Regions from separate parts of the Bradyrhizobium sp. USDA 3262 genome, predicted to be linked through region 1. Evidence: predicted binding sites of a transcription regulator. Region 1 holds the regulator's gene; each other region holds the start of a gene.
The links. The regulator LexA, encoded in region 1, represses DNA repair genes until DNA is damaged. The targets are predictions, from matches to a motif close to TGTTCNNNNTGTGTTCNG.
Positions count from the first base shown of each region.

Region 2: ACVWYP_RS37825 (PA0069 family radical SAM protein) is a predicted target of LexA. The motif match lies at 3,393-3,410, and genes of this name have one in related genera.
Region 3: uvrA (excinuclease ABC subunit UvrA) is a predicted target of LexA. The motif match lies at 1,749-1,766, and genes of this name have one in related genera.
Region 4: ACVWYP_RS12050 (ribonuclease T2) is a predicted target of LexA. The motif match lies at 2,995-3,012, and genes of this name have one in related genera.

Region 1 is NZ_JBSSCT010000001.1:5,786,386-5,794,327, reverse strand. Features, by position in the region: partial or broken gene ACVWYP_RS27135 (ComEC/Rec2 family competence protein) at 1-1,913, shown strand, start outside; gene ACVWYP_RS27130 (hypothetical protein) at 1,910-2,137, opposite strand; gene ACVWYP_RS27125 (hypothetical protein) at 2,283-2,711, opposite strand; gene lexA (transcriptional repressor LexA) at 2,969-3,673, opposite strand; gene ACVWYP_RS27115 (molybdopterin molybdotransferase MoeA) at 3,916-5,127, opposite strand; gene ACVWYP_RS27110 (HAD family hydrolase) at 5,154-5,780, opposite strand; gene ACVWYP_RS27105 (hypothetical protein) at 6,173-6,328, opposite strand; gene ACVWYP_RS27100 (serine hydroxymethyltransferase) at 6,400-7,671, opposite strand; ZMP/ZTP riboswitch at 7,708-7,793, opposite strand; gene ACVWYP_RS27095 (YybH family protein) at 7,926-7,942, opposite strand, start outside.
Region 2 is NZ_JBSSCT010000001.1:8,004,389-8,012,330, forward strand. Features, by position in the region: gene ACVWYP_RS37810 (glycosyltransferase family 39 protein) at 1-504, opposite strand, end outside; gene ACVWYP_RS37815 (ribonuclease HII) at 782-1,558, opposite strand; gene ACVWYP_RS37820 (VOC family protein) at 1,636-2,082, opposite strand; gene ACVWYP_RS37825 (PA0069 family radical SAM protein) at 2,205-3,371, opposite strand; gene ACVWYP_RS37830 (glycosyltransferase family protein) at 3,536-4,105, shown strand; gene ACVWYP_RS37835 (bifunctional helix-turn-helix transcriptional regulator/GNAT family N-acetyltransferase) at 4,245-5,186, shown strand; gene moaB (molybdenum cofactor biosynthesis protein B) at 5,384-5,947, opposite strand; gene ypfJ (KPN_02809 family neutral zinc metallopeptidase) at 6,129-7,067, opposite strand; gene ACVWYP_RS37850 (hypothetical protein) at 7,164-7,340, opposite strand; gene ACVWYP_RS37855 (site-specific DNA-methyltransferase) at 7,449-7,942, shown strand, end outside.
Region 3 is NZ_JBSSCT010000001.1:5,478,846-5,486,787, reverse strand. Features, by position in the region: gene ACVWYP_RS25650 (outer membrane protein) at 1-585, shown strand, start outside; gene ACVWYP_RS25645 (outer membrane protein) at 844-1,503, shown strand; gene uvrA (excinuclease ABC subunit UvrA) at 1,854-4,841, shown strand; gene ACVWYP_RS25635 (barstar family protein) at 4,852-5,046, shown strand; gene ACVWYP_RS25630 (VOC family protein) at 5,336-5,707, opposite strand; gene ACVWYP_RS25625 (PRC-barrel domain-containing protein) at 5,853-6,185, opposite strand; gene ACVWYP_RS25620 (YVTN family beta-propeller repeat protein) at 6,441-7,379, opposite strand; gene ACVWYP_RS25615 (SRPBCC family protein) at 7,382-7,921, opposite strand.
Region 4 is NZ_JBSSCT010000001.1:2,580,580-2,588,521, forward strand. Features, by position in the region: gene ACVWYP_RS12030 (outer membrane protein) at 1-420, shown strand, start outside; gene ACVWYP_RS12035 (hypothetical protein) at 441-638, opposite strand; gene ACVWYP_RS12040 (cold-shock protein) at 695-907, opposite strand; gene ACVWYP_RS12045 (23S rRNA (adenine(2030)-N(6))-methyltransferase RlmJ) at 1,168-2,028, opposite strand; gene ACVWYP_RS12050 (ribonuclease T2) at 2,265-2,951, opposite strand; gene ACVWYP_RS12055 (hypothetical protein) at 3,066-3,542, opposite strand; gene ACVWYP_RS12060 (hypothetical protein) at 3,708-4,007, shown strand; gene ACVWYP_RS12065 (DUF3617 domain-containing protein) at 4,051-4,581, shown strand; gene ACVWYP_RS12070 (TonB-dependent siderophore receptor) at 5,395-7,608, shown strand; gene ACVWYP_RS12075 (ATP-binding protein) at 7,677-7,942, opposite strand, start outside.

The DNA.
Region 1 (7,942 bases):
CGCGCGTTGCCCACACGGTGCTGGCGCGGCCGATGTTTTCGGTGGCGTTGACCGGCTTCGTCGAGACGCGCGACATCCGCGAGAAGACCGATCGTTTCGTGCTGCGCGTGGTTTCGATGGAGAGCCCACGCGACATGACGAAGCTCGATCGTGTCCGGCTCTCGGTGAAGAAGGGCACCGCGCCCGATGTCGGCAGCTTCGTTGAGTTGAAGGCGCGACTGTTGCCGCCGCTCGGGCCGCAGCGCCCGGGCTCCTATGATTTCGGACGAGACCTGTATTTCCAGGGCATCGGCGCCTCCGGCTTCGTGATGGGCGCGGTCAAGACCAGGGAGCCGGCTGCGACCGGCGGCTTTGCGCTGCGCTACGCCGCCTTCATGCAAGGCCTGCGCGACGCCATCGACGCGCGTATTCGCACCACGCTCGACGGCGACCAGCGCGCGATCGCAACCGCGCTGCTCACCGGCCGGCGCGACGCGATCTCGACGCCGGTCAACGATGCGATGTTCATCTCGGGGCTCGGCCATGTGCTGTCGATCTCCGGCTACCATATGGCCGTGGTCGCCGGCGTCGTGTTCTTCGCGGTGCGCGCGCTGCTCGCGCTGTTTCCGGCGCTGACGGCGGGGCATCCGATCAAGAAATGGGCCGCGGCGGCGGCGCTGGTCGCCGCGGCGTTCTATCTGTTGCTGTCGGGCGCGGAGGTCGCGACGCAACGGTCGTTCTTCATGACCGCCGTGGTGTTGCTCGCCGTGATCGTCGACCGCCGCGCGATCACCTTCCGGACGCTGGCGGTGGCGGCGCTGATCGTGCTCGCGATCGCGCCGGAGGCGCTGGTGCATCCCAGTTTCCAGATGTCGTTCGCGGCGACGCTCGGGCTGGTGGCGCTGGTGCAGATCGGGCTGCCGAACCTATTCGCGTCGCCCGACCATTCGGCGACCGCACGGGTTGCGCTGTGGGGCGGCCGCGAGCTCACGATGCTGATGCTGGCCTCGCTGGTCGCAGGGCTTGCGACGACGCCCTACGCCGCCTTCCATTTCCACCGCGTGACGCCCTACGGGCTGCTCGCGAACCTCGCGGCGATGCCTGTCGTGTCAGCGGTCGTGATGCCGGCCGGCCTGCTGGGGCTCCTCGCCATGCCGTTCGGCTTCGACGGCGTGTTCTGGGCGATCATGGGCCTTGGCATCGACTGGATGATCCTGGTGACGCAATGGGTCGCCGCACTCCCGGGCGCGGTCGGCCGCATGGCGGCGTTCGGGATCGGGCCGCTGATCGCAGCGAGCGCCGGCATCATCCTGCTCGGGCTGCTGCGCACGCCGCTGCGCTGGTCTGGCGCCGTGCTGCTCGTGATGGCGTCGGTTTGGGCGCTCAGAGTGCCGCAGCCGGACGTGCTGGTCTCCGGCGACGGCCGCAACGTCGCGGTGCGCGGCGGTGACGGGCGGCTGCATTTGATGCACAGCGCCAAGGATGCGTTCCTGGTCAAGGAGTGGCTGGCGGCGGACGCCGACGCGCGGACCGCCACCGATGCGTCGCTCGGCGAGGGCGTCTCCTGCGATGCCGGCGGCTGCGTGGCCCAGGGACCTGGCGGCGCCTTCGTCGCGCTCGCGATCCGGCCGGAGGCGCTGGCGGACGACTGCGAGCGCGCAGGCCTGATCGTGACGGCGCGGCCGGCGCCGCAGGGCTGCGCGGCATCGGTGATCGATGCCGAGCGGCTGCGCCGCCACGGCGCGCTGGTGCTGCGACGGATCAGGGACGGCTATGCCGTCGATGCGGTGAAGCCCGGCGGGATCGACCGGCCATGGTCGCCGGCGGTTCCGGGCGACGGCGAGAGCGAGACCACGCTGCGCGCGCCCGGCGCCGCGCCGCGGCCTGCCGTGGACGCGACGCCGGCCGAGACCGATCTGCAGGGCGATGATTAGCGGTGGTCCGGTGAGGGGCCGCTCGGCAGCTCGAACAGGCCGAGATGGTATTCGTCGGAATCGGGGCCGGCGTCGGGCTTCTTGACGAGGGTGAAGGAAGCCTCGGGAAATTGCTCCCAGACTTTCAGGTCGTCGGCCGTCACCGTCAGCCAACCGAACCGGAACATGTAGCGGCCCGGTTCCGTGACGCGTCCAGCCTTTTGCCATGTGACCTTATCGACCACCGCGCACGTCCTCCGTGCCCGATGATGCGCCAAGGCGCCGGCCGACGCAAATCTCCCCATGCGCCCCGGAAGCGGAAGTCCGGGGTCGCCCGAAATTGCTTAGGTCATTCGCCGCCGAACAGCTCATTCCGCGGCGACGATGCGCTCAACCCAAAAACAGCGTTGCGAATGCGGAGGGCCGCCGCTCCACAACCTTCGGCTTCTGCTCGACCGGCGGATGCAGCGCCGGCAATTGCAGCACGCTGACGCGCTGTCCCTCGACCAGCTGGGTCACCAGGACATGGCTGCCGTCGGGGAATTCGACCGCGTCATGATGCCGATCGGGCACGTCGGGCTCGACTTCGTTGAACACGCCGACGCGATAGTTCAGCGTCTTGGTCCAGATCCAGCGGCTGTCGTAGCGAACGTTCTCGGCGAAAGCGAGCTCGGTGCCCGGCAGCATGCAGACCGCGACAGTGGGATCGTTCTCCGAAGCAAAGCCGCGGGTCGACGTGCCGCGGAACGTCGTCGTGATCAGCGTCTCTCCGACAATGGCGGGGCGCGATGCCACGGCGTGCAGACTATAGTCACACATCGGATGGCTCCTCATTTCGAGGTAGCGACCCGTGCCTCTCCTTGAGGCATTAGGGCCTCTACCAGAGTGGACGATAGCGAACGAGCTTCTGCTCGTTTCTGGGCGATTGTACGACTGGTCCGAGACCGCCTCCGATCACAAACACGCGACGCTGCGCGAGAGGTATCGGAGCGCATCGGGCAGGCCGTACGCTACACTATCATGCAAGGAACGATCCGACGTGTTGCTCGTTCCCGGCCGCCGCAAGTATTTGCAATTCAGTATTTGCGATAAAGGCCGATCAGCTTGCCCTGGATGCGGACCCGGTTCGGCGGCAGGATGCGCACTTCATAGGCGGTGTTGGCCGGCTCGAGTGCGATCGATGCGCCGCGGCGGCGGAAGCGCTTCAGGGTGGCTTCCTCCTCGTCGATCAGCGCCACCACGATGTCGCCGGTATTGGCGACGTCGTTGCGCTGGATCAGCGCCATGTCGCCGTCGAGGATGCCGGCATCGACCATCGAGTCGCCGCGCACTTCGAGCGCATAGTGCTCGCCGGCGCCGAGCATGTCGGGCGGCACGCTGATGGTGTGGCTGCGGGTCTGCAGCGCCTCGATCGGCGTACCGGCGGCGATCCGGCCCATCACGGGGACCGCGACCGGACGGTTGCCGTCGTCCTCGGCGATCGGCGGCGTGCTGGCGCGCCGGCCGAGGGTGCCTTCGATGACGCTGGGCGTGAAGCCGCGGCGGCCGTTGCCCCCGCCGGCCGAGAGTTCGGGCAGCTTGATGACCTCGATGGCGCGGGCGCGGTTCGGCAGGCGGCGGATGAAGCCGCGCTCCTCCAGCGCAGTGATCAGGCGGTGGATACCGGACTTCGAGCGCAGGTCGAGCGCATCCTTCATCTCGTCGAAGGAGGGCGGTACGCCGGCCTCTTTCAGACGTTCATTGATGAAACGCAGAAGTTCGTACTGTTTGCGCGTGAGCATCTCGAGTATCCCCCGGTTGATAGCGTCGTTCGATTCCGAGACTCTTCTGGTGGGGCCTGCAGGCGGGGCCTGACCTCAGGAGCATGTGCTCGTTGCACCTGCTTCCACCCGGCTTCCCGATTGTAGACACCAGTACTCGAAACAAATCATGAACGGACACTATATGTTCGATATGTGTTCCGCAACCACTTAATTTCCGGTGAACGGATCAGGCAACGCACAAGCGGCGGGGCGCAAAAACCCTATTCGGGCAGTGTCAGGATCTCGCATTCGCTGCCTTTGACGGCCGCAGCCGCGAACGGCGGACGCACGAGAAGTGCCCGTGCCGCAGCGAGATTCCCGAGCAGCGACGAGTCCTGCTGCGTCACCGGCGTCGCGATCAGCGTGCCGTCCTCGCGCGCTTCGAGCCGTGCACGCAGATAGTCCTCGCGCTGGTCGTTGGCGGCGAGGTCGCGGCCGAGCAGGGCGCTCGTGCGGCGATGATGGATCACTTCCCGGCCGCTCAGCGCCCGAATCAACGGCACCAGGAACAGGAAGGCGCAGACATAGGACGACACCGGATTGCCGGGCAGGCCGATCACCCGCATCGCATCGAGCCAGCCATGCATCATCGGCTTGCCGGGCCGCATCGCAATCCGCCAGAACGTCATGTCGACGCCCTCGGCTTCCAGCGACCGCTTGACGAGATCGTGGTCGCCGACCGAGGCGCCGCCTGTCGTGATGAGGACGTCGGCGCCGGCCTCGCGCGCCCGGCGAATGCCGGCCGTGGTCGCCTCCACCGTGTCGGCGGCAACGCCGAGGTCGACGGTCTCGGCGCCCTCGGCGCGCGCCAGCGCCCGCAGCGCGTAGCCGTTGGAATAGACGATCTGGCCGGGGCCGGGCCGCGAGCCCGGCATCACCAGCTCGTCGCCGGTCGCCAGCACCGCGACCTTCGGGCGGCGGCGCACCGCAAGTTCCGGATAGTTCATGGCGGCCGCCAGCGACAGCGCGCGGTCGGACAGGCGGCTGCCGCCGCTGAGCAGCACCTCGCCCGCGCGGAAGTCGACCCCGGCCGGGCGGATGTGCCGTCCGACGCTGGCGGCCTCCGTGATCGTGATGTGGTCGCCGTCGACGGTGGTGTCTTCCTGGATGATCACCGCGTCGGCGCCATTGGGGATCACGCCGCCGGTGAAGATCCGCACCGCCTCGCCGGCGCCGACCGTCCGCTCGAACGGCCGGCCGGCGGCGACTTCGCCGATCACCTTGAGCCGGGCCTTTAGATCAGCCGCATCGGCGGCGCGCACCGCATAGCCGTCCATCGCCGACATCGGCTGCGGCGGCTGGGTGCGCAGCGCGGCGAGGTCGTGCGCCAGGGTGCGGTGGTAGGCGGCATCGAGCGCGATCATCTCCTCCGGCAGCGGTTCGGCGCCGGCGAGGACGGCGGACAGGGCATCGGCAACCGGCATCAGGGCCACGCTCAGAGCTCCTCAATTCCTCATGTTCAAATACCAAGTGCGGTCAAAGCCCTTGCCACGTCATCCGTCGACGTCACGTGGATAGCATGAAGGCCGCGCGCCCGCGCACCTTCGATATTGGCGGCCAGGTCGTCGAAAAACAGGATCCGCGACGCCGGCACGCCGATGGCTTTTACCACATGATCGTAGGCCTCGGCGTCGGGTTTGCGGAAGCCGATGCTCGAGGACAGGAAGACGTTGCGGAAATGGCTGAGCAGCTCGGCATGGGTGACCGAGAAATGCGCGACATGGGCCGGATTGGTGTTGGAGAAGGCGTAGAGCGGCATCCGCTCGGCGGCCGCCGCGAGCAGCGGGGCGATGCCCGGCATCTCGCCGGTGAAGATCGCGTTCCAGCCTTCGAGGAACTGGGCGTCCGTGATGTCGATGCCGAGCGTCAGGCGCAGGCTTTCGAAGAACGCCGCGTCGTCGATCCGACCGATCTCGTGATGCTTGAAACTGTCGTCGACGACAAAGCGGGTGGCGAGCTCGGCGGGCGCACAGCCGGCATGCTGCGCCCAGTGCGCCATCACCTTCTCAAAGTTGATGTCGAGCACGACGCGGCCGATATCGAACAGCAGCACGTCGACGGAGTTGGGAGAGAATTGCGAGGTCATTGCATGAAACCGTGTACGAGAATTGCGGACAGGCGGCAATGTCCTCGATTTCAGTGACGGGTGTGTGGATTGTACGTGGCGTTGCATTCATCGCGAGACTGTGCCCGCGCGCACCACCGTCGTCCCGGCGAAGGCCGGGACCCATACGCCGCAGCGGGTGTTGAGAACGGGACGCGTGTCGTCCCAGCATCGTTCAACAATCAGCATTTGTGGTTATGGGTCCCTGCTCCCGTGCGCAATTGCGCACTAGGCAGGGACGACACCCAATATAAGTCGTCGTTTGTGGGTCGGGCAACTCAGTGGCACGCGCCAGCTTTCAGCGCACCAAGCGACTTGATGCTTGCCGGCGGCTTGATGCCAGCCGGCGGCTTGGTGCCCGCCGGACGTGGCTCTCACAGCCTGGACAGCGCCAGGCCGAGGTAACCGATCAGCGCACCGGTGCTGAGAATGATGACGACGAGCGCCTGTTCCGAGCGTGCTTGCAAGGTTTTCCGGGTCACGGCGTTGGACGCTCCGTCTTCGAGATCATGCGGTCCAACGAACAGCATCAATTTCCGTTCCGGTCCTTCCCCCGGGAACCTTCACGACCTGCCGAGTGACGCGAATGCGGCTGGGCCGCCTATGAGGGCGGCGCGATCCCCGGAACGGGGAAAGCGCGGCACATCTCGACGCTGTTCGACCTCAGTCGCTTGACGACCGCTGCATCTCCCTTCGATCGGAGGGACTCCACAATGAGTTCGGCGATGAGGCGCATTTCGGGCTCGCCCATGCCGCGCGTGGTCGCCGCCGGCGTCCCGAGGCGAATGCCGCTCGGCTTGAGCGGCGGACGCGGATCGTCGGGAATGATCTGCTTGTTTGCGGTGATCCCCACGGTGTCGAGGATGTTCTCGGCCGCACCGCCGTCCACGCCGACGCTGGCCACCGTATCCACAACCATCATGTGATTGTCGGTTCCGCCGGTGATCAACGTCATGCCGCGTTCCATCAACGCTTCGGCCAGGACCTTCGCGTTGCGCATGACCAGCCTTGCATAGGCCTGAAAATCGGACGTCGAAGCCTTCTTCAGCGTGACCGCGGTTCCGGCCACAACGTTCATGTGCGGACCTCCCTGCAATCCCGGGAACACCGACGCGTCGATCTTGCCGGCGAACTCCCGGCGACAGAGAACGATGCCGCCGCGCGGCCCGCGAAGCGTCTTGTGCGATGTCGTCGTCATCACGTCGAAACCCGCATCGAGCGGATTGCGCAAGGCGTTGCCGGCGATCAGGCCGCCGTAATGGCTGACGTCGGCCATGGTCAGTGCACCCACCTCACCGGCGATGCTCTTGAAGGACGCATAATCCAGATCGCGCGGATAAGAGCTGTAGCCGCACAGCACCAGCTTCGGGCGGACGTGCCGGGCCATGGCGCGGAGCTCATCGAAATCGATGGCGCCGCCGTTTGACGGCTGCGTCTTGTAGCGGGCGAAGTTGAAGAGCCGCCCCATGTGCGACACGGGCGCGCCATGGGTGAGATGGCCGCCGTGTGACAGGTCCATCGCCAATATCGTATCGCCGGGCTGCAGCAGGCCGAGATACACGGCCTGGTTCATTGGCGATCCGGACAGAGGCTGAACGTTGGCATGTTCGGCGCGGAACAGCGCGCACGCTCGCTGTCGGGCAAGGTTCTCTATCTGGTCGGTAAATTCCTGGCCGCCGTAATAGCGGCGTCCCGGATAGCCCTCGGAATACTTGTTGGTGAACACCGATCCGAGCAGCTCGAGAACCTCGGGATAGGTGTAGTTCTCCGACGGAATCAGCTCGACGCCGTCTTGCTGGCGGCGCTCTTCGCCCTCGAGCGCAAGGGCAACTTCGGAATCGTTGAGGTGGAGTTCATTGCGGAATGACGGCATGGTCCGGGCTCCCTAAGACGCTGGATCATCAGCTGAACGGGTTGCCCAGGCGAACGGCCATAGAACCCTTCGCGCTTCACCGTGGTCAATTCCACGTAAGCTCGCCAGTCGCGCGAGGGGCGAATGAGCCTGCGAGCTCATCGCGAGCAGAAGGCTATTCAATCCTCGGCGGTCCCGCAAGGGTTCCATAGCTGGCAGGGTTCCATAGCTGGCGTCGCCGGGAGGCTGACTGTGTAGCAGTAGCACCCGCGAATCTATTCCTTGACGAAAA
Region 2 (7,942 bases), 2.2 Mb from region 1:
GCAATCGATCGACCAGGCGAACCAGGCGCTGCGCCGGTTCTGCCCGATCAGTTGCCAGGAATGCAGCAGCAGCAGCGCCCAGAGCGGGCGCGCCAGGATCAGCGGGCCGAACTCGACGCTCGGCGAGGAGAATACCACCACCGTCATCGACAGCAGCACCGCCAGCACGCCCTGCGGGCCGCCGACGATGGCGCGCGCGAGGGCGTAGAAGGCGATGAAGGTGACGATTTCGCAGACCTGCGCCAGGAGATAGACGCCGAACACGTGATTGCCGACGGCGCGGAAGGCGATGTCGGCGAGCCAGAACGCGAGCGGCGGTCCCATGTCGGTGCCGACCTGGTATTCGCGGCCGAAGGCGAGGATGGCGGCGAGGTTGCCGGGCGGGCTGCCGTAGAAGATGGCCGGCAGGAACAGCCAGATCGCGGCCTGCGCCAGCACCACGATCCAGACCACGAGGCGCGGCCGGGCGCGGATCAGTTCGACAACCAGGGAGGTAAACCGCATGAAACGCCTGAAATGCCCCAGCCACCCCCATCAAGCGGCGCCATCTGATCCCGAGGGTTTTTGATAAACGGCGGCGGCGGTGGAGGCAACGGTGTCGCGCCAGACTGCACTGTAAAGTCTCAGTCTCCGCTGTCATCCCCCGCTTCCGCTGTCATCACCCGCGAAAGCGGGTGATCCAGTACGCCGCGGCCTCTCGATCAAAAACGACTGCCTCTGGAATACTGGATCGCCCGCTTTCGCGGGCGATGACAGCGTCGCGTGGTTGGAGACGGTGCGCCTACGCCGCTTCGGAGGCCGCCGCTTCGCTTTCCGCGTCGATCGTGAACAGATCCGGCTCCGCCGGGACGGGGAAATGCTTCAGCCGCGCGGCGACGACGGGCGCGAAGAAGGTACGGTGATGGCTGCTGGGGCCCAGCCGGTCGAGCGCCTCGAGGTGCTCGGGGACCGCATAGCCCTTGTGCTGCTCGAAGCCGTAGCCGGGACAATCCAGCGCCAGCGCGCACATCAGGCGATCGCGCGTCACCTTGGCGATGATCGAGGCCGCCGCGATCGAGGCCACGATGCCGTCGCCGCCGATCACGGCGTCGCAGTCGCAGGGCGTGGCGAGCTTGTCGCGGCCGTCGACGAAGACGTGCTTCGGCATTTCCGGCAGCGCATGCACGGCGCGCGCGAGCGCCCACAGCGAGGCGCGCAGGATGTTGTCGCGGTCGATCCGCGCCCGCGACGCCACCGCGACCGAGAACGCCGATGTGGCGCAGATCTCCTCGAACAGTTCCTCGCGGCGCTCGACGGTCAGCCGCTTCGAATCATCGAGGCCCTTGGGAATCCGATTTGGGTCCAGCACCACGGCGGCGGCGACCACCGGACCCGCCAGCGGCCCGCGCCCGGCCTCGTCGCAGCCGGCGACCGGCCAGACGCCGCGCTTGATCAGCGCGCGCTCGCGCCGAAAGCTCGGCCGCGTCACCACGATGACGCGCTTGTCCGGCCTGGCCGGCTCGGCCGGTTTCTTCTTCGACGCGATCTTAACCGTGCTGTTGGACTTGTCCCGAATCATGCGGGGGATCGTGATCAAGCCCGGCCCGCGGCGCAACCGGGAACCTGGCGCCCTTCCCCGCTATTCAATTCGCCGCTTTAATCGGGAATTGACACCCGGCGGTCGTCGCGAACCTCAAAGCCCGGCGCGCGCACCACTTCCCAGGCGTGGCCGTCGGGATCGCCGAAATAGCCGCAATAGCCGCCATAGCTGGTGGGCTGCGCGGGCTTCAGCAGCCTGGCGCCTTTCGACAGCGCGAACGCCATCACGCGATCGACCTCGGCGTCGTCGTTGCAGTTCCAGGCGATCGCGACGCCGCGGAACGCTGACGGCCGCGGCTGATCCGGCAGCCCGGCATCGGCGGCGAGCAAATGCCACGGGAACAGGCCGAGCACGGTGCCGCCGGTCTCGAAGAAGGCGACCTCCTCGCCGGTCACGCGCATCTTCCTGGTGAAGCCGAGCGATTCATAAAAGGCGATGCTGGCGCGCATGTCGCTGACGCCGAGCGTGAGGACGGTTAAGCGTGCGGTCGGGGTGTTACTCATTCTTGCACTCACTCATTGTTATGTTCGTAGCTCGGATGGAGCGAAGCGAAATCCGGGAAATCTTTGGCCAGGGGTCGACGAGCCCCGGATTTCGCTGCCCTCCATCCGGGCTACACCCTCACCTAGAATAGACTGAGTTGCTGTCCGCTGCGCTTCGGCTTGGCGAAGTGATCGGTGGTCAGCTTGGTCCGCCGCTTGTTGAGGCCGAGCTTTTCGCAGGCGATCTCGAAGCGGCGGCCGATCATCCAGGCCATCGGGCCGGTGCCCTTCATCCTGGTGCCCCATTGCGAGTCGTAGTCGCGGCCGCCGCGCATGTCGCGGATCAGCGTGAAGACGTGACGGTAGCGGTCGGGATAATTCGCCATCAGCCATTCGCGGAACAGATCGCGCACCTCGAGCGGCAGGCGCAGCAGCACGTAGCTCGCCTCCCTGGCGCCGGCATGCGCGGCGGCATCGAGGATGCGCTCGATCTCGGAGTCGTTCAGCGCCGGGATCACGGGGGCGACCATCACCGTGGTCGGGATGCCGGCGTCGGCGAGCCGCTTGATCGCCTCGAGCCGCTTCGGCGGGGTCGACGCCCGCGGCTCCATGGTGCGGGCGAGCTTCGGGTCGAGCGTCGTCACCGAGAGCGCGACCTTGGCGAGATTGCGCTTGGCCATCCGCGCCAGGATGTCGATGTCGCGGGTCACCAGCGCCGACTTGGTGACGATGCCGACGGGATGGCCGGCGCGCTCGAGCACCTCGAGGATGCTGCGCATGATCTTCCGGTCGCGTTCGATCGGCTGATAGGGATCGGTGTTGGTGCCGATCGCGATCATCCGCGCCTCGTAGTCCGGCGCCGCCAGTTCCTTCTCGAGCAGCGCGGGTGCATCCGGCTTGGCGAACAGCTTCGATTCGAAGTCCAGCCCCGGCGACAGGCCGAGATAGGCGTGGGTCGGCCGCGCGAAGCAATAGACGCAGCCATGCTCGCAGCCACGATAGGGATTGATCGAACGGTCGAAGCCGATGTCGGGCGAGTCGTTGCGGGTGATCACCTTGCGTGAGGTGTCGAGCGCCACGCTGGTCGTAAACGGCGGCAAATCTTCGAGGCTCTGCCAGCCATCGTCGAAGGCGACGCGAGCCTCGGCCTCGTAGCGGCCGCTGGCGTTGGACTGCGCGCCGCGGCCGCGCCGCCGCTCGCGCTCGATCGCGACCGCAAGCTCGGGAAAAGGGGTGGGTGCACCCGCCGGGTTATCGGAGGGCGCCGTTACCGGCGGGTGCTTGAGGGCATGAGAGGATGCTCGGCTCATGTTCTGAAGCTAACACAGCGCGAGAACAAATCAAGAACATGAACGGAGAAATTCCACAGAACCTTGCTACAAAATTCTGCAGGCGAACAGGCTGCTTTGAATATGACAAGGTGATAACACGGCCGGAGTTTCTCCATCGTTTGAGCCATCGAAGCCTCAAAATCATGCTGAGCGTGATCATTCCAACCGACGGCGTCGAGCGCACCGCGGTCGCTACCCTGGCGGCGCTGGTGCCGGGCGCGGCCGCGGGCGTCATCCGCGAAGTGCTACTGGTCGACCGCAGCAACAGCGATGTGATGGAGCGCGTCGCCGACGTCGCCGGCTGCCGCTTCCTGCGCTTCGAGGGCACGCGCGCTGCGGCGCTTGCGGCAGGCGCGCGGCAGGCGCGGTCGCCCTGGCTGATGTTCCTGCATCCGGGCGCGGTGCTCGATGCCGGCTGGATCGAGGAATCCACCCAGTTCATCCAGATGGTGGCGGCCAGCGGCAAGGACCGCGCCGGCATCTTCCGCTACGCCCGCGCGCCCTACACCGACCCCGGCCTGCGCGACGGCCTCAAATTCGTCGCCCGGATGATCACCGGGCCTTCGGCCGAACAGGGCCTCTTGATCGCGCGCGAACATTACGAGCGGATCGGCGGCTACCGGCCCGATGCCCGCCGCTCCGAGGCGCGCCTGCTGCGCCGGCTTGGCCGCTCCTCCCGCACCATGCTGCGCAGCCGGATCATGGTGGCTTGAAGCGTTTTCAAGCGAAGTGGGCACCGGTTCGCGTAAAGAAAACGCGTCAAAACAAGCCTGAAGCTTAGGTTCTGTCTTCAGAACCGAAGCTTGAATAAAGCGCTTGCGAATTATTTGATTCCGTCAAATAATATACTTGATGAAATCAAATTCCCATGACACCGCCCTCGAGAGCCAAGTCGCCGCGATCCGCGGCTTCAGCCGGTTCTATACCCGCAAGCTCGGCATCATCGAGCCGAAGCTGCTGCACTCGCCATTCACGTTGCAGGAAGCGCGGATCATCTACGAGCTCGCGCAACGCGAAAATTGCACCGCGACCGATCTGGTGCGCGATCTCGACCTAGATGCCGGCTTCGTCAGCCGCACGCTGGCGGCGCTGCAAAAGCGCCAGATCGTGACACGCAAGCCCTCGAAGGCCGACAAGCGCGTCAACGAGGTGGCCCTCACCGCCAAGGGCCGCACTGCTGCCGCCGATCTCGACCGCCGCTCGCGCAGCGAGGTCGGGGCGCTATTGAAGCAGATGGACAGCGACCGTCGCGCCGCGGTGGTGCGCGCCATGAGCACGATCGAGCTATCGCTGGAGCCGCCCGCCGGGAAACCGGTCGGCTTCCTGCTGCGCAGCCATCGCGTCGGCGACATGGGCTGGGTCGTCTCGCGGCAGGGACAAGCCTACGCGGAGGAATATGGCTGGGACATCAGCTACGAGGCGTTGGTGGCCGAGATCTGCGCGCAGTTTCTGCGATCGTTCGATCCCGCCCGCGAGCATTGCTGGATCGCGGAGGTCGACGGCGAGCCGGTCGGCTCGATCTTCCTGGTCGACGGCGGCGACGGGGTCGCCAAGCTGCGCCTGCTGCTGGTGGAGGAGAAGGCGCGCGGGCTCGGCGTCGGCCGCGCCCTGGTCGAGCAATGCATCCGCGCCGCGCGCGAGAAGGGCTACAAAAAGATGACGCTGTGGACCCAGAGCATCCTGGTCGCCGCGCGCGGCATCTACGCCCGCGCCGGTTTTCAGCGGGTGAAAGAAGAGAAGCATCACAGCTTTGGGGTCGACCTGGTCGGCGAGACCTGGGAGCTGGAGTTGTAAAGCCGCAGCGCCGAGAAGTCTGGACTGCGTAGCCCGGATGGAGCGCAGCGCAATCCGGGAACGATGCGGCCGCGGAAGAGACTGCCCCGGATTTCGCTCCGCTCCATCCGGGCTACGGCAGCTCACCCTTGAGATTCCGAGCTCATCACTGCGCGATGCCCTCAGATGCGCAATTGCGCATCGGGGAATGACGGCTGCTACGCGCTCGCGCCCTTCGCCTTCGGGCGGCGCAGATGTTCATCCAGCCGCGGCATGATCTCGACGAAATTGCAGGGGCGCGTGCGGTAGTCGAGCTGCGCGGCCAAAATGCCGTCCCAGCCGTCGCGGCAGGCGCCGGGCGAGCCGGGCAGGCAGAAGATGAAGGTCGCGCCCGCAACGCCGGCGGTGGCGCGGCTCTGGATCGTCGACGCGCCGATCTTGGCGTGGCTCAGCATGTGGAAGGCGATCGAAAAGCCGTCCATCCGCTTCTCGAACAACGGCTCGACCGCCTCCGGCGTCACGTCGCGGCCGGTGAAGCCGGTGCCGCCGGTGGTGATGACGGCATCGACGGCGGGATCGGCGATCCAGCGCCGGATCACGGCCCTGATCGCCTCGACATCGTCGGTGACGATCTCGCGCGCCGCGAGCTTGTGGCCGGCCGCGGTGAGACGCTCGGCCAGCGTGGTGCCCGACTTGTCATCCGCCAGCGAGCGGGTGTCGGAAATCGTCAGCACCGCGATGTTGAGCGGGATGAATGATTTGGATTCGTCGAGTGAGGACATCTACACCTCTTTCCCATCCCGCTGACGTCATCCTGAGGTGCCCGCCTTGCGGTGGACTTGCACCGCTGGGCGAGCCTCGAAGGATGGGCCACGGGCGCTTCATCCTTCGAGGCTCGCCGAAGAGGCGAGCACCTCCCGAGTGAGCGCGAATGCGCTCATCCGGGGATGACGCGGTCTAGAGCTACAAGCTACCGCCGAACGTGTTGCAGGCCTGCACTGTGCCCTGCTGGTAGCCCCTCATGAACCACTCCTTGCGCTGCGCGGCGGAGCCGTGGGTGAAGGAATCAGGCACCACCCTGCCCGTCGCCTGCCGCTGCAGCGTGTCGTCGCCGATCGCGTTCGCGGTGGTCAGCGCGGCGTCGATATCGCCAGCCTCGAGGAAGCCCGGCCGCTTCTTCTCCTCGCGATTGACCCAGACGCCGGAGAGGCAATCGGCCTGCAGCTCGACCTTGACCTGCAGCGCGTTGGCCTCGGCCTTGCTGCCGGCCTGCTGCTGCAGCCGGTTCACGCGCGGAATGATGCCGAGCAGGTTCTGGATGTGATGGCCGGCTTCATGTGCGATGATATAGGCCGCGGTGAACTTGCAGGCGTTGCCCGAGCAGCCGCGGAAGCGCGTCTCGACCTCGCGGAAGAAGCCGGTGTCGAGGAAGATGGTCTTGTCCGGCGGGCAGTAGAACGGTCCCATCGCCGACTGCGCCATGCCGCAGCGGCCGCCATTGGTGGCATTGCGGAACAGCACGATCTTCGGACCGGTGTAGGTCTGGCCGCCGGCCTTGAAGATCTCGCTCCAGCGATCGTCGATCTCGCCCAGGATGCCGGCGATCATGCTGCCCATCTCGTCGGTCGGCGCGCCGCGCTTGGCCTGCCCGCCCGACGACTGCCGATCGGTCTGGTAGGTCGGCGCCTGGCCGCCGCCGGTGAGAATCTCGGCGCCGCCGATCAGGATGCGCGGGTCGATGCCGAAGGCATAGCCGAGCAGGCCGAGCACGATGATGGTGCCGATGCCGAGCCCGCCACCACCCATCGGAATGCCGAAGCCGCCACCGCCACCTCCGCCCATCCCGCCTTCATCGCGACGGTCTTCGATGTCGTCGCTGCGGCGGAAATCATCATAGCGCATGGCGGTTTCCCTTCATTCCAGTCGGCGCCCCAACGCGGGACACTCCAACTTAAAATTTCCATTCTGTTAATCAATATCCTGCCCGGCAATAATTGCCTAGTCCGGAAGGCGCGCATCCTTGCGGTGCAAACGGCTGCGAATGAGGGCGAATCTACCGCGCGAATCGTGCCGGTTTGATGATCCGCAAATTTTTTCGCCGAACGCGCGGATGTTGCAGCACAACGCCGACAGCACCGCGCCATGCCGCGCAAAAGATGCTGCAATCTTTAGCATGAAGATTTCCAATTAAGTCGATTTTTACTTTGCCGGGTCAATGTGGCGCCAGTCGGTTGTTTAGTCCCGCGTCGCCGACAGCGTCGCCTGAGTCAGAGTTCTTGAGTCATGGTAGTGTCGCGTCGCGGGGCGTCTGCAAGGGCGCCCCGCACTAAATTTGAGAGTGCCCCATCGAGCCACATCGTCATTGGCGATTGCGTGGCCGAATTGTCGAAGCTTCAGGCCGGCTCGGTCGACCTGGTCTTCGCGGATCCTCCCTACAATCTGCAGCTCAAGGGCGACCTCAAGCGCCCCGATGAGTCGCATGTCGATGCCGTCAACGACGACTGGGACAAGTTCTCGTCGTTCGCTGCCTATGACGATTTCACCCGCGCCTGGCTGCTGGCCTGCCGCCGCGTGATGAAGCCGTCGGCAACGCTGTGGGTGATCGGCTCCTATCACAATATCTTCCGCGTCGGCGCGATCATGCAGGACCTCGGCTTCTGGCTCCTGAACGACATCGTGTGGCGCAAGTCCAATCCGATGCCGAACTTCCGCGGCCGCCGCTTCACCAACGCGCACGAGACCATGATCTGGGCCGCGCGCGACGAGAAGGCCAAGGG
Region 3 (7,942 bases), 310 kb from region 1:
TCGAGCCACAATTGCTGGGACCAGCTCCCGGCCGGCATCTTCCTCGCCTCGGACGGTTGCCATGACGCAACCGGCGGCGTCGCTGGTGGCCAGATCGGCTATCGCTGGCAGGCCGGCGCCTGGGTGTTCGGCCTTGAAGCGCAGGGCGACTGGGCTGACCTGAAGGGCAGCAACGGCAGCGCGATCTTCCCGGGCCTGTTCACCAACCAGTCCAAGATCGACGCGTTCGGCCTGTTCACCGGCCAGATCGGTTATGCCGTCAACAACGTGCTGCTCTACGCCAAGGGCGGTGCGGCGCTGACCGACAACCGCTTCAACACCTACTTCACCCCGACCGGCGTGCTGGTCGGCAGCGCAAGCGACACCCGCTGGGGCGGCACCGTCGGCGCCGGCATCGAAGTCGGCTTCGCGCCGAACTGGACCGCAGGCATCGAATACGACCACCTGTTCATGCAGGACAAGACCTACAACCTGATCGCCCCCAACGGCACGCTGAACAGCACCATCCGTGATCGTCAGGACGTCGACCTCGTCACCGTCCGCGTGAACTACAAGTGGGGTGGCCCGGTCGTCGCGCGCTACTGAACGCGCGAAGCAGATTGATCCAGACAAAAGGCCGGCCTCGTGCCGGCCTTTTTGTTTGTGCGCCGGCTTTTCGTTGCGTGTGCGCGTGCGCCTCACCGCGGCCGTTTTCGGTGCGTTGTGGTTTCGCGGATACACACGTTCCGGCATTTCTCTGTAGAAGCACCGGCACGTCACGCGACACTGCTGTGACGCTCTCTTCAAAATCTTTGAAGGGACAACAAGAAAATGGGCAAGAAAAACGGGACTCGGACTTTGAAAATCAGGAATGTTTTGCTGGCATCGGCCGGCTTGTTTGCACTGAGCGCTTTTGCACCTGCGATGGCCGCCGACATGGCGGCTCGCGCCCCCTACGTGAAGGCTCCGCCGCCGGCCGCGATCTACAACTGGACCGGCTTCTACGTCGGCGGCTTCGGCGGCTACGCCAGCGAGAACTCCGGCACCCCGAGCATGGAAGGCGGCTTCGGCGGCGGTACCATCGGCTACAACTGGCAGGCCGGCAACATCGTGTACGGCCTCGAGGTCGACGCTGCAGGCGCTGACATCGACGCTTCGGTCTCCGCCCTCGGCGTCACCGCCCGGAGCAAGATCGACTCGCTCGGCACCGTGCGCGGCCGCCTCGGCTTCGCCGTCGACAAGGTGCTGTTCTATGGCACCGGCGGCTACGCCTGGGCCAACAACGAGGTCAGCGTCACCGCGCTCGGCGTGACCGCCTCGCAGAGCAACTTCCACTCCGGCTGGACCGTCGGCGCCGGCGTCGAGGCGTTCATCGCCCCGCAGTGGTCGATCAAGGGCGAATACCTGTATCGCAGCCTCGACAGCGAGAACTATTTCGGCGTGCCGTCCGGTACGCTCGAGCTGCACAGCGCCCAGTTCGGCGTGAACTATCACTTCGGCGGCCCGATCGTCGCCAAGTACTAAGATCGATCTGCGATCAGATCGCACGGAAAGGCCGGCCTCGCGCCGGCCTTTTTGCGTAGGAGCGTTTTTAAGCGAAGCGGATTCCGGCTCGCGCAAAGAAAACGCGTCAAAGCAGGAATCTGGAGTCCCCCGTTCCGATTCCGTCGGAACGGGAAAGGCTCTCGCGGAACCGGCGCTGCTGACGGCTGCTGCCATCAGGCAAACTATCCGTTGATGGACGCGACTCAGCACTGGAAATTGTCGGCCGTTCTTCCTACGTTCCAGTCTTCACACCCCATCGGCGCAAGGTCCCGGCATCACCGGCGATGCGCGCCCAAAAGGCGCCCAAGCATGCGCCCGGAACTGTCGCTATGGATGAAGTGCTCAAGGCGAAGCGCCAACAGAACGCCGGCTCCTCATCGCGTGCCATCACGATCCGTGGCGCGCGCGAACACAATCTGAAGAACATCGACGTCGAGATTCCCCGCGACAAGCTCGTGGTGTTCACCGGCCTGTCCGGCTCCGGCAAGTCGTCGCTCGCGTTCGACACCATCTATGCCGAGGGCCAGCGCCGCTACGTCGAATCGCTGTCGGCCTATGCGCGCCAGTTCCTCGAGATGATGCAGAAGCCGGATGTCGACCAGATCGACGGCCTGTCGCCGGCGATCTCGATCGAGCAGAAGACCACGTCGAAGAACCCGCGCTCCACCGTCGGCACCGTCACCGAGATCTACGACTACATGCGCCTGCTCTGGGCGCGCGTCGGCGTGCCCTATTCGCCGGCCACCGGCCTGCCGATCGAGAGCCAGATCGTCTCGCAGATGGTCGACCGCGTGCTCGCGCTGCCGGAAGGCACCCGCCTCTACCTGCTGGCGCCGGTCGTGCGCGGCCGCAAGGGCGAGTACAAGAAGGAGCTCGCCGAGTACCTCAAGAAGGGCTTTCAGCGCGTCAAGATCGACGGCACCTTCTACGAACTGTCCGAGGCGCCCGCGCTCGACAAGAAATTCCCGCACGACATCGACGTCGTGGTCGACCGCATCGTGGTGCGTCCCGACCTCGCCCAGCGCCTCGCGGAAAGCTTTGAGACCGCGCTGAAGCTCGCCGAGGGCCTCGCCGTGATCGAATACGCCGATGCGCCGGCGGCGGCCGCCCAGGACGACAAGAAAGAGGACAAGAAGAAGACCGCGAAGATCCACGACAAGAGCGGGCCCGAGCGCATCCTGTTCTCGGAAAAATTCGCCTGTCCGGTCTCCGGCTTCACGATCCCCGAGATCGAGCCGCGCCTGTTCTCGTTCAACAACCCCTATGGCGCCTGCCCGGCCTGCGGCGGCCTCGGCGTCGAGCAGCATATCGACGAGGATCTGGTCATCCCCGACAAGGAGCTGACCTTGCGCAAGGGCGCGATCGCGCCCTGGGCGAAATCGTCCTCGCCCTATTACATCCAGACCCTGACCGCGCTCGGCAAGCACTACAAGTTCACGCTCGACACCAAGTGGAAGGACCTCACCAAGAAGGTCCAGAACGCGCTGCTGCACGGCTCCGGCGACGACGAGATCAAGTTCTCCTATGAGGACGGCGTCCGCTCCTACGACACCAAGAAGCCGTTCGAGGGCGTCATCACCAACATCAACCGCCGCTACCGCGAGACCGAGAGCGAGTGGGCGCGCGAGGAGCTCGGCAAGTATTTCTCCGACGTGCCCTGCGCCGGCTGCAACGGCCACCGGCTGAAGCCGGAGGCGCTGTGCGTCAAGATCGGCGGCAAGCACATCGGCGAGATCTCGGAGCTCTCGGTGAAGCGCGCCGGCGAATGGTTCGAGACGGTGCCGGAGGCGCTGAACGCGCAGCAGAACGAGATCGCGACACGCATCCTGAAAGAGATCCGCGAGCGCCTGACCTTCCTGCTCGACGTCGGCCTGAACTACCTGACGCTGTCGCGCTCGTCCGGCACGCTGTCGGGCGGCGAGAGCCAGCGCATCCGCCTCGCCTCGCAGATCGGCTCGGGCCTCACCGGCGTGCTCTACGTGCTGGACGAGCCGTCGATCGGCCTGCACCAGCGCGACAACGCCCGCCTGCTCGACACCCTGAAGCGGCTGCGCGACCTCGGCAACACCGTGGTCGTGGTCGAGCATGACGAGGACGCCATCCGCCTCGCCGATTACGTGCTCGATATCGGGCCCGGCGCCGGCATGCATGGCGGCCACATCGTCGCCGAGGGCACGCCCGACCAGATCATGCGCAACCCGAAATCGCTGACCGGCAAGTATCTCACCGGCGAGCTTTCGGTTCCCGTGCCCGACCGGCGGCCACCGAACCACCGGCGCACCATCAAGGTCGTCAACGCCCGCGGCAATAACCTCAAGAACGTCTCCGCCGAGATTCCGCTCGGCCTGTTCACCTGCGTCACCGGCGTGTCCGGCGGCGGCAAGTCGACGCTGCTGATCGACACGCTGTACCGCGCCATCGCCCGCAAACTGAACAATGCCAGCGAGGGCGCGGCGCCGCACGACCGCATCGAGGGCCTTGAGCACATCGACAAGATCATCGACATCGACCAGTCGCCGATCGGCCGCACGCCGCGCTCCAACCCCGCGACCTATACCGGCGCCTTCACGCCGATCCGCGAATGGTTCGCCGGTCTGCCCGAAGCGAAAGCGCGCGGCTACGAGCCCGGGCGCTTCTCCTTCAACGTCAAGGGCGGCCGCTGCGAAGCCTGCCAGGGCGACGGCGTCATCAAGATCGAGATGCACTTCCTGCCCGACGTCTACGTCACCTGCGACACCTGCAAGGGCAAGCGCTACAACCGCGAGACGCTGGAGGTGCTGTTCAAGGGTAAGAGCATCGCCGACGTGCTCGACATGACCGTCGAGGAAGCCGCCGAGTTCTTCAAGGCGGTGCCGCGCGTGCGCGAAACCTTCCAGACCCTGCACCGCGTCGGCCTCGACTATATCCATGTCGGCCAGCAGGCGACGACGCTGTCGGGCGGCGAAGCCCAGCGCGTCAAGCTGGCGAAGGAGCTGTCAAAGCGCGCCACCGGCCGCACGCTCTACATCCTGGACGAGCCGACCACCGGCCTGCACTTCCACGACGTCGCAAAACTGCTCGAGGTGCTGCACGAGCTCGTCGCCCAGGGCAACACGGTCGTCGTGATCGAGCACAATCTCGAGGTCATCAAGACCGCCGACTGGGTGATCGACCTCGGCCCCGAAGGCGGCGACGGCGGCGGCGAGATCGTCGCCTGGGGCCCGCCGGAGGACATCGTCAAGGCGCCGCGCAGCTACACCGGCAAATTTTTGGCGCCGGTGCTGAAGAAGGCGAACAGCAAGCCGAGGAAGAGCTCAGCGAGCGAGGCGGCGGAGTGACATTGGCAGGGTGAGCGGGCTGCAAACAAGCTTCGCGTTCGGAGATGACAGCGCTCCGCACACCGCTGCGGCGCGCGCAGACATTCCCGAAAACGTGACAAGCAAAGCAGCGCTCTTGGCAACGCTCGCAGCGCAGCTCCGACTCCCCGATTACTTTGGCAACACTTGGGATGCGTTCGAGGAATGTATTCGCGATCTCTCATAGTTGCCCCACGGTCCCGTATTCGTAGCGCATGCGGACGTGCCCCTGATTAGCGACGTGTCGAACGCCATGACCTATGTGGCAATTCTGAATGACGCTGTTTGCAAGATGTCGCGATCGGCGGACCATCCGCTTTCTGTCGCATTTCCACCCCAGTATCGCGACCAGGTCATGTGGTTGCTTCGAGCGGACCACGCCCGTCGCACGTAGCGCGCAGGATGGGTGGAGCGAAGCGAAACCCATCGACTCATCTCGCGGCCCGAACGATGGGTATCGCTTCGCTCCACCCATCCTACGGATTTCCTCGGTAAGTGGCTATCTGCCAGACGTTTGCCCAGGAATCCCGGGCCGTCGCTCGCGTGTCGCCATAGGGCGTGTCCGCAGGCGCCTCGATCGATTCAGCGCCGGCCACTATCGCCCGCCGATAGGTCTCGTCCGCGTTCTCGACATAGACATAGAGAAAGGCCGGCATCGCCTCGCGGACGCCTCCGCCGTCGCTGATCAGGATGATCGAGTCTCCGATCCGCATTTCCGTTGGCGCGCCGGGCCGGACTTCGCCTTCCGCGCCGAAAACGTCTCTCAGGAATCCGGCCAAGCCGGCGACGTCGCGTGTGACAATTCGGGTTATGACGGAAGGCCAGCCGACGGGCTTGAACTGGGGCATGGGTCTGCGTTTGCTTAGGTCACGACGACGCGTCGTAGACTAGTAGCCCGGATAAGCGAAGCGACATCCGGGACTCTCGGAGTCATCGACGTCTGCCCCGCATGTCGCTTCGCTCATGCGGGCTACAACAACTCTCACCTCCGCGCTACACCGCCCAATAATTCGGGTGCGTGTAGGCGTGCGAGCGGTCGCCCCAGTCGAACTCGTCGCCGTCGAACTCGGACGGGCCGGACCGCAGGTCGTCCAGCGTCACCTCGGCCTCGAAGGCCTGGCGCACAGGGTCAAAGCGCAGTGCGGCCCATCTGACGGGATAGTGGTGGTGGGTGCTCAGCACGCCGCCGGTCTTGATGATGGCGTAGGCCACCGTTCCGCTCACCTTGTCGAGCATCAGCCGCTCGATCGACCCAAGTTTTGCGCCGTCGCGCCCGTAGACGCAGACGTGCTCGACCCGGTCACTGGGCACCAAGGTATGATGCATTGCATCCTCCCTGTTTCCTGGTGTTTGCCTGATAATATAGGCCTGTCGTCCCGAGGAGCCAACAGGGCGCCGAGCCGTGGGGCGTAGAGGATGGGTAGAGCGAAGCGAAACCCATTAGCCCACGGCCCGAATGATGGGTATCGCTTCGCTCCATCCATCCTGCGATGGTCCGCAAGTAGCCCGGATGAGCGAAGCGATATCCGGGACTTTCTCGTGCCCCGCATATCGCTTCGCTCATGCGGGCTACCGGCCCCCCTACTCCGTCCTTCTCAAGAATGCCCCGAACGCGCGCGGGCCGTCGCCGACCTTGACCTCGCCAATCACCTTCATCTCGGCGGCGTCGATCACGCTCAGCGTGTTGCTCTCCCAGTTCGCGACCAACACCTGCTTGCCGTCGGCGGTCGCCTCGATGCCTTCGGGGTAATCGCCGACCGTGATGCGCTTCACGGGCTGCAAGGTCGCGAGGTCGAACACGCTGACCTTGCCGTCATACTGGTCGGTGACGAAACCGCGGCCCTGCGCCAGCGCCACCGCGTAGGGACGCAGGCCGACATGGACGCGGCCGATCTCGCGGGCGGTCGCGATGTCGATCACCGAGACGTCGTTGGTACCGACATTGGCGGTGTAGGCGCGCTTGCCATCGGCATCGATCGTGACGCCGAACGGCCGCGTCCCGACCTTCACGATCCCCCTCCGCTCGCGCGAGGCGGTGTCGATGATGGAGACGCTGTCATCGTCGCGATCGGCCGACAGCAGCAGCAGCCCATCCGGCGTCACCGCCAGCCCGGACGGCGATGCACCGACCGCGATACTCGCGGCGACACGCCGCTCTCTGGCGTCGATCACCCGCACCGCGGCGGCGTACCAGTCGGCGACATAGACCGTGGCGCCGTCGGGCGCGACCGCGATGCCGAGCGGCCCGCCGCCGACATCAACCCGGCCGACGACCTTTCGCGTCGACGCGTCGACCACCGTGACCGCCTTGGCATCCGGGCTGGTCACATAGGCGAAGCGGCCGTCATTGCTGACGGCAACGCCGGCGGGCTTGCCGCCGATCGCGATGGTCGCGACCGGCTTCGAGGTCGCGAGATCGACCACCGTGAGGTCGTCGCTGAGCTGGTTGGTGACGAACGCCTCCTCGGCGCGCGCGGCGCCGAGGCTGGCAAGCAGCGCGACGAGAGCAATCGCGCGCACGCTCAGGTCCCGCTCTCGATCTTCTTCTTCAGCGCTTCGAGCCCGGCCTTGTAGAGCCCGCTCACCGCCTTCACCGCGGCCTGGTCGCTCAGCTCCGGGGGCGGATCATTGTTGGGAAATCCGCGGTAGAACGCGCCGGCCCATTCCAGCTTCGACTTGCCGTCCGGCGCCGGCGACACCGTCAGCGTCGAGGAATAATTGGTGACCGGCAGCACCTTCACGTCGACCGCGGTGATCCGGTACGAATAGCTCATCATCTCCGGTTCGTATTTGTAGAGTTCCTCGTCGACGGTGGCGCCGGGGCCCAGCGTCAGCCGCCGCGTGGCGCCGATCTCGTTGCCCTTCTCGCCCTCGGTCTTGGTGACGCCGGCGAGCCAGTTCATGTCCTGGAAATTGCCGATCACCGCCCACACCTTCGCCTGCGGCGCGTCGATCTCGATCGATTCCCGCACCTTCTGGCGGGTCGGCCCGTGAGCCCACGCGGCCCCCAACACAGCCAATGCCGCCACCACGACGCAAGCTCGCGCGATCGTTCGCCTCATCCTTGTTCTCTCCCGATGTGT
Region 4 (7,942 bases), 3.2 Mb from region 1:
GTCGGCGGTGTGCAGGCCGGCTACAACTTCCAGAACGGCTCCCCCTGGGTGTTCGGTATCGAGGCCGATATCCAAGGCACCACGGCCGACGACCGGTTCGCGCCGTGGAAATTCTCCAACCCGTGGTTCGGCACGGTGCGCGGCCGCGCCGGCTATGCGGTCAACAACGTGCTGTTCTACGCGACCGGCGGTCTCGCCTTCGGCGAACTGCGCGGCGAGACGTTCGGCATCACGGAGAGCCACACCAACGCAGGCTTCACCGTCGGTGCCGGCGCCGAAATGGGCTTTGCCCCGCACTGGAGCGCCAAGATCGAATATCTCTACGTCGACCTTGCCAACAGCAATTTCACGATCACCGGTGGCGTGTCGAACGGCTACAGCTTCAGCCTGGTTCGCGCCGGCATCAACTATCACTTTTGAGAACAAGAAGACGTCGACCATCAACTCCCGGCCGCGCCTTGCGCGGCCGGGTTTTTCTTTGTGTTGATGATCTCAACGTCGCGCATGGCGGCGTACACGCCGCGGCGTCCGCGAATCCAATCGGTGGGCCGCACGTGTGGGATATGCGGCACCGCCAGTCGCGTCCGCATCATGCAGGTGGTCATCCAGAGCACGCCAGCCGCGCGCTCGGCGGTCAACTCACACGCAACGCCTCATTCGGCGTTCACCACGAGCCGCGAATCGCGAGCGCTCGTCATGAGACCACCAGGTTGACGGCCTTCGGGCCCTTGCCCTTCTTGTCGGGCTCAACCTCGAACGTAATGCGTTGTCCTTCAGTCAGGTCCTTCAATCCTGCACGCTCGACAGCTGTGATGTGAACGAACACATCGCGGCCGCCATCATCAGGCTTGATGAAGCCGTAGCCACGCTCTCCGTTGAAGAACTTGACTGTCCCAGTCATGGCCATCGGGAAACTCCTCCCCCGTATTGCTCCACCGCTACGCGCACGCCGCGTAGCGGTTGACCGACATTCGCTTGTCGGAAGCTTGGCCACCTGAACAGGCCAGCGTCACGCCGCCGGTCTGCCTGGATTTATTTCGGCCTTGTCACTCCGCCGCAACCATTCGCGGAAGCGGAACGTAAAGCCAGTCGTAACAGGATGAGCATAATACGGTTCCGCGCAAATTGCCTATGCTCAAAATTGAACTTTTCAGTAGGAGCTGTCGATCAAGGTTTAGGCGTCTCGAGTCTGAAGCGTCCCGCACCGCCTTGACCGAGCGGCCTCTCGAGTTCGGGCAGGATGATCTTCAACTCATTCGCCAGCGTCCACGGCGGATTCACCAGCAAAAGCCCTGTGGAAACGAGGCCTGCGCCTGCTTCTTGCGGTGCCACACTGAATTCCAAGCGCAGGCATTTGCCGGCGGGCCGACTCGCTGCTGCTGCAGCGGCCACGCTGCGCGCTAGCTCATCGGTGGCTCTCCGGGTTTTTACGGGGTACCACAAAAGATACGTGCCGGTCGGCCACTTCGCGAATGCTTCCGTGAAAGCACTGGCCAGCCGCTCGAACTCGTCCTTCGCTTCGAACGGCGGATCGATCAGCACCAGGCCGCGCCGCTCGTTCGGCGGCACGAATGCGGGCAGCGCCATCCAGCCATCGAGATCGACGACGCGCGCTTGCGCGTCACGGCGCAAGGCGTCGATCAGTTGTTTGCGCGCCGTCGGTTCGATCTCGCAGGCGGTGAGGCGATCTTGCGGACGCATCAGCGCCCGCGCGATCAACGGCGAACCCGGATAGGCTTTCAGCTCGCCTCTCGGATTGAATGCCCTGACGATGTCGAGATAGGGCGCGATCAGCGGCAACGCCTTGTCGGAAAGCCGCGCCTGCATCAGTCGCGCGATGCCGGTGAGCCATTCGCCGCCGCGCTGCGCTTCGTTCGACGTCAAATCATAGAGGCCGGCGCCGGCATGGGTGTCGATGACGCGGAACGGCGCCTGCTTGTCCTGCAGATAGGTGAGCATGCGCACCAGCACGATGTGCTTGATGACGTCGGCAAAGCTGCCGGCATGAAAGGCGTGACGGTAGTTCATGTGATGATCGTGCTGCGCTCTCAAAGGGTCGCGCATGTTGTACTCGTCATGCCCGGGCTTGTCCCGGCCTTCGCTAAAGCTTCGGCGGGGTTAACATCCGAGCTCGGCGAAGGCTTGGCGTAGCCGGCTCCCGGGCATCTGCGCCTTATCTTGCTTGTTTCGCGATGGCGCAGGTGGTCGGGACGTTTTGCGCGACGACGCACGGCGCGGGTCCGCCGGCCATGACGCAGAGAGTTTCAGCCGCCGCGAACCGGCGGCATCAGCACCTGATCGCGGCGGCAGGCCCGGCGATCGATTTCCTCGCAGGAGCGGAATTGCAGATCCTTGCTGAGGCAGATCCGCACCTCGCTGAGCCGCTTGCTGTCGCAGGTCACCGAGATCGCGGAGTTGCTGAGGCCCGGATTGACCTTGATGAACGCCGCCTCCAGCTCGTCGGGCGCGACCGTCTTCGGCTCCGACAATTGCAGGAATTCCTCGGGGATCTTCACCGTGGCGCGGGCTTTGCGGATGGCTTCGAAATAGGCGCGTTCGCCGAGACCCGAGCAGGTGCCGTGCTTGTCCCACTCGTTGTAGATCAGCCCGGGCGCCGGCATCAGGTCGAGCATCGAGCTCATGATGCTGCGGGCGAGTCGCGGCGAAGGCCGCTGGCAGTATTCCGGAAAGCCCCGCTCATATTGCGGCCACAGGCCGTGCACCACGAAGGAATAGGGCCGTCCGCCGCACTGCGCCTGCGTGCCGCGGCCGTTGTTGCCGCGCTCGCTCGCCGCCTCGCAGAACGAGGGCGACCACGACAGCGACAGCACATAGAAATCGAACTCACCGGGCGCATTCTGGCGGCGATCCTGGGCCGAGGCCCCAACCGCACCGCACAGAATAATGGCAACCGAAATCAAAAATCGGGAAATTGTGTCCAACCGAGGCATCAAACGCTCCCCTCACTCGACCGCCCAGAACCTAGCAGGCCGCGAGAACATTTCAAGAACAAAAAGCCGCCGTCCAAATGGCGGCGGCTCCTGCTTTAGCAGTCTGGTCGGAGATCAGGGCCGGGCGGCCTTGCAGGACGGGTTATAGGCCCAGTTGCGGTCGAGTCCTGCGACGCACCATTCGACGCCCTGATTGATGCTGGCAAAGCCGCCGTCCTCGATGATCGAATAGTGCACCTTGCGCACCTTGCCGTCGCTCAGCATCGCCTCGCCGCTGCAATAGCGGCGCGGAATATTGTCGGACTGCCAGGGACGGAAGGCGGTTTCGTGAATCCCGTTGAAGCCGGTGATCACGAGCGGCGAATTCCAGAAGGTCGCTTCCTTTTCCTGGAATTGCGTGCTGATGACCGTCAGGGCCTTCTCGCATGGGGCCACATTGCCGTCATAGCGCGGGCCGGACAGCCAAAAGTTCATTTCGAACGGATTGGCGGCCTGGGCCGTGCCCCCGAACGCCAGCGTGCCGACCACGAGTGCGGCGCCGAGGCCGAGCTTGCGGCCGAGTTTATTGCGGGAGCTGAACAGGTTGCGCATGGGAATCCACCCGATTATCCGATGCCGCGGACGGTGCCGCGAAGCCTCGGCAAGGTCAAGTGCAGCGCGGCAACACCTGCGGAGAAGTCCACCTTGGGGAGCCGGCTCGTTCTTTTCACGGTCGCCGGCGCACTCTATGTTGGTCTCAGCGAAATGGAGTCTGCGATGCGAAGGAAATTGGCCGCTTGCCTGGTTGCCGTTTGCGGGATGCTGGCCGTTGTGCCGGCGCGGGCGGATTGGATGCAGCCGGTGCCGCCGTTCAAGGGCAATGATACCGGCGGTATCATCGCCTATACGCTGGCGACCCAGAGCGACGCCCGGCAACTCGCCGTCGATCACTGCGCCTCCTACGGCAAGGTGGTCAAGTTCCTTGCGATGCAGAACTATCCGGGCGGCTACATCTCGTTCGCCTGTCGCTGGGTGCCCTATGGCGCAGCCCAGAGGCCGTTGCGCACGCTCTACTGAGCGCGCTTCAAATCTTTCGATCGTTCAGCCGGGAGCCGACCGCATGACCCGACAGCTTGCCTTGCTTGGTTCGGCTGTGTGCCTTGTCCTGTCCGCTGGCGCCGCAAGTGCCGTCGACCTGCCGATCCGCAAGGCCGGTCTGTGGGAGATGAAAATGGTGCGCACCGGCGGGCCGATGCCGGAAATCACCATGCAGCACTGCACCGACGAGACCACCGACAAGGAGATGAGCGCGGCGGCCTCGCCGATGGCCAAGGAAGTCTGCTCCAAGCAGGATATCCAGAAGACCGCGACCGGCTATGTCAGCGACAGCGTCTGCAGCGTCGCCGGCATGACGATGCAGAGCCATGCGGAGATCGTCGGCGATTTCAATTCCGCCTACACGGTGAAGAGCACCTCGCATGCCGAGGGCGGCGCGGCCGGCTCGCGCGACACCACGATGACCATCGAGGCGAAGTGGCTCGGCGCCTGCAAGAGCGACCAGAAGGCCGGTGACATCATCATGCCCGGCGGCATGAAGATGAACGTCAAGGACATGGAAAAGCTGAAGGGCCTGCTGCCCAAGCAGAAGTAGCGCGCAGCGCATTCGGCCATTGCCGCGCGCCTGAATGCATCGCCTCGCATGCCGAGAGGCTGTGTCGCCTTGCACCACAGTCATTGCGAGCAGTTCGCGACGAAACTGCGGAGCAATCTTGCGCTGAGGCGATGCGCAATCCATCCGATCCCTCCCGGTCACCCCCAGGGCTATCGCATATGCCCCTTGGCGACCGCGCAAGTGCTTGGCCTCGTGGTTCGAGACGCGCCGCAACCGGCGCTCCTCACCATGAGGGTCTACTATTGTGCCGCAGAACAAGACCTCATCCTGAGGAACCCGCCGAAGGCGGGCGTCTCGAAGGATGGCCACGAGCACACCGCCACGAAATGCGATAGCCTTTGCGCGGGGATGACGGATCACCGCATTCGTGCGCTCCTTGGAGCGCGATGACGTCGACGGGATGCAACATCATTGAATGATCACCGAGTGCCTCGCGTTCGAGACTCTCTGCGAGCGACGACGCGCATCGCGTTCGTCGTGTCGGAAGCGTGATCCACCAACATGTCGTTTTGAACCCTTCCAGTGTTGCGCAACTTGAATCGTTCCAGTGTTTCGCATCGTGTGCGTTTCAATGGATTCTATTTTGCGCGTGTGGAATTTCGTTCATCCCGCCGATAGTAGTCCGCCCCAATCGATGCCGGCCTTGTCGCGAACGCGGCTCGATCGATGTCAGCGTAAGGCAATGTGGGGATTTGTTCGGTGGGAATGGCTTCGTTGCGGTGCAAGCGCGGCTTGCTCGGATCAACGGCTGCGATCAATGCAGCGCTGCTCGGTTCGGTCATGCTTGTGCCAATGGGCTCAGACGTCGCCTGCGCTCAGGCGCAGACCAGTCCTCCGCAGAACAATGTCAGCGAACTTCCCGCAGTGACGGTGGATGAACCTGCCGCCGCAAAGAAGCGCGGTGCCGTCGTTTCAAGCCAGAATACCAGGGCTTCGCGCGCGGTCGCGGCGAACCGGCGCCGCAATGCCGCGGCGCCCGCCCAGAGTCAGGCTCCGCGGTCGCAAGGCACAGGTGGCGCGATCGGTACGACGACGGGTTACGTCGCGACCGCCAGCACCGCCGGGACCAAGACCAGCACAGCGCTGATCGAAACGCCGCAGTCGCTATCGGTCGTCACGCAAAAGGAGCTCCGGGATCGCAACGTTCAGACGCTCAAGGACGCCGTCAGCTACACGCCGGGCGTGACGACCACGGCGTTCGGCTATGATCCAAGGTTCGATAGTTTCTACATCCGTGGCTTCGATGCGACCTATACGGGGATCTATCGCGACGGCCTGCGTCAGGGCGGCGGCAACTTCGCCATTCCCAAGATCGAACCTTACGGTCTCGACAGCGTGTCGATCCTCCGCGGACCGGCCTCGGGCCTCTATGGCCTCGGCTCTCCGGGAGGCATCGTGGATGTCACGACCAAGCGGCCGCCGCTGACGGCATTCGGTGAGGTGCAGCTGCAAGGCGGCACCTACGACCGTTACCAGGGCAGTTTCGATGTCGGTGGTCCGGTGCCCGGCAGCGATCAACTGTACTACCGGCTGACCGGTTTGCTGCGCGACGCGAAGACCTGGTACCCCGGCAACGACGACGATCGCGCCTATATCGCGCCTGCGCTGACCTGGCGGCCGGACGCCGATACGTCCTTCACCATCCTCAGCGAATATCAAAAGAGCCGAACCGCCGCCAGCATCGGCAATTTCCGTACGCCTGACGGACAGTTGACCAACATCTATTCGAATGATCCGGCGTTCAGCGCAATGGATCAGAAGCAGTATCGCATCGGCTACGCGTTCGAGCACAATGTCGACGACGTGTGGGCGGTGCGGCAGAACTTCCGCTTCTACCAGGTCGACGTCGACGCGAAATACACACAGATCGATTCGATCGACAGCAGCACCAATCTCGCGTCGCGGTCGGCCTGGCGGATCCTGGACAGCTTCAACACGGTCACGCTCGACAATCAGGCCGAGGCCAAGTTCATGCTTGGCGCGATCAGGAACACGGCGCTGTTCGGCGTCGACTACGGTCACTCCTACTACAATGACAAGATCGGTTACGGGCCGGCGCCCGATCTTAATCTCCTGACCATGAATTACGGCGCCCAGGCGATCGCGACGCCGGCATTCTCGATCTTCAACAAGCAGTCGACCGACGAGGTCGGTGTCTATGCGCAGGAGCAGGCCAAGCTTGGAGGCTTCATTCTGACGCTCAACGGCCGTCAGAGCTGGGTGTCGCAGACGACGACCGCTGGTCTGGACGGCGTGCCGTCAACGCAGAAGGCCACCGCTTTCACGGGCCGTGCGGGGCTTAGTTATGTCTTCGACAACGGCATTGCGCCCTATGTCAGCTATGCGACGGCATTCGCCCCGCAGGTCGGCGTCGATGCATCCGGATTGCCGTTCAGGCCGACCACCGGCGAGCAGAAGGAAGTGGGCATCAAGTACCAGATGCCGAACCTTCCGGTGCTGTTGACCGCCGCGGTGTTCGACATCACGCAGGACAACGTGCTGCGCACCGATCCGAACGACATGGCGTTCCAGGCAGCCACCGGGCAGGTCGAATCCAAGGGCGTGGAGCTCGAGGCGAAGCTGGCGCTCAAGCAGGGATTTGATCTCACCGCCGCCTACACCCATCTCAACGTCGTGATCACGCAAGGCAATCCCGATACGACCGGCAATGAGCTCTCCGGCATTCCGAGGAATTCCTTCGCCGCCTTCGGCAAGTACACGTTCCAGTCCGGCGTGCCCGTCGAAGGGCTCGGGCTTGGTCTCGGCGTGCGTTATATCGGCACGAACTTCGGCAACGACCAGAACACGTTCCAGAACGCAGCGACGACGCTGTTCGATGCGGTGATCGATTACGATCTGGGCAAGCTGGACCGGCGCTTCCTCGGTGCCACCGCGCGCCTGAACGCGACCAATCTGTTCGACACGCACTACCAGACCTGCCAGTCCGGCTACTGCTATGCCGGCGAACGGCGGCAGGTCATCGGCACCTTGTCCTACCGCTGGTAGTTCGAATTTGTTGTTTGGACGCGTTGTCTTCACGCGAACCGGCGTCCACTTCGCTCGAAAACGCTATGTTACACCGGCACCCGCACGACGGCGCGCAGGCCGCCCATCGGGCTTTCGCTGAGCATGATGTCGCCGCCATGCGAGCGGGCGATGTCGCGGGCGATCGCAAGTCCGAGCCCGGTGCCGCCTTCGTCCTGATTGCGGGCATCGTCGAGCCGCAGGAACGGCTTGAACACTTCCTCGCGCATGTCGGCGGGGATGCCCGGCCCGTCGTCGTCGACCGTGACGTTGAGATAGCGATGGTCGCGATGGCCGGTGATCGAGATCGTGTTGG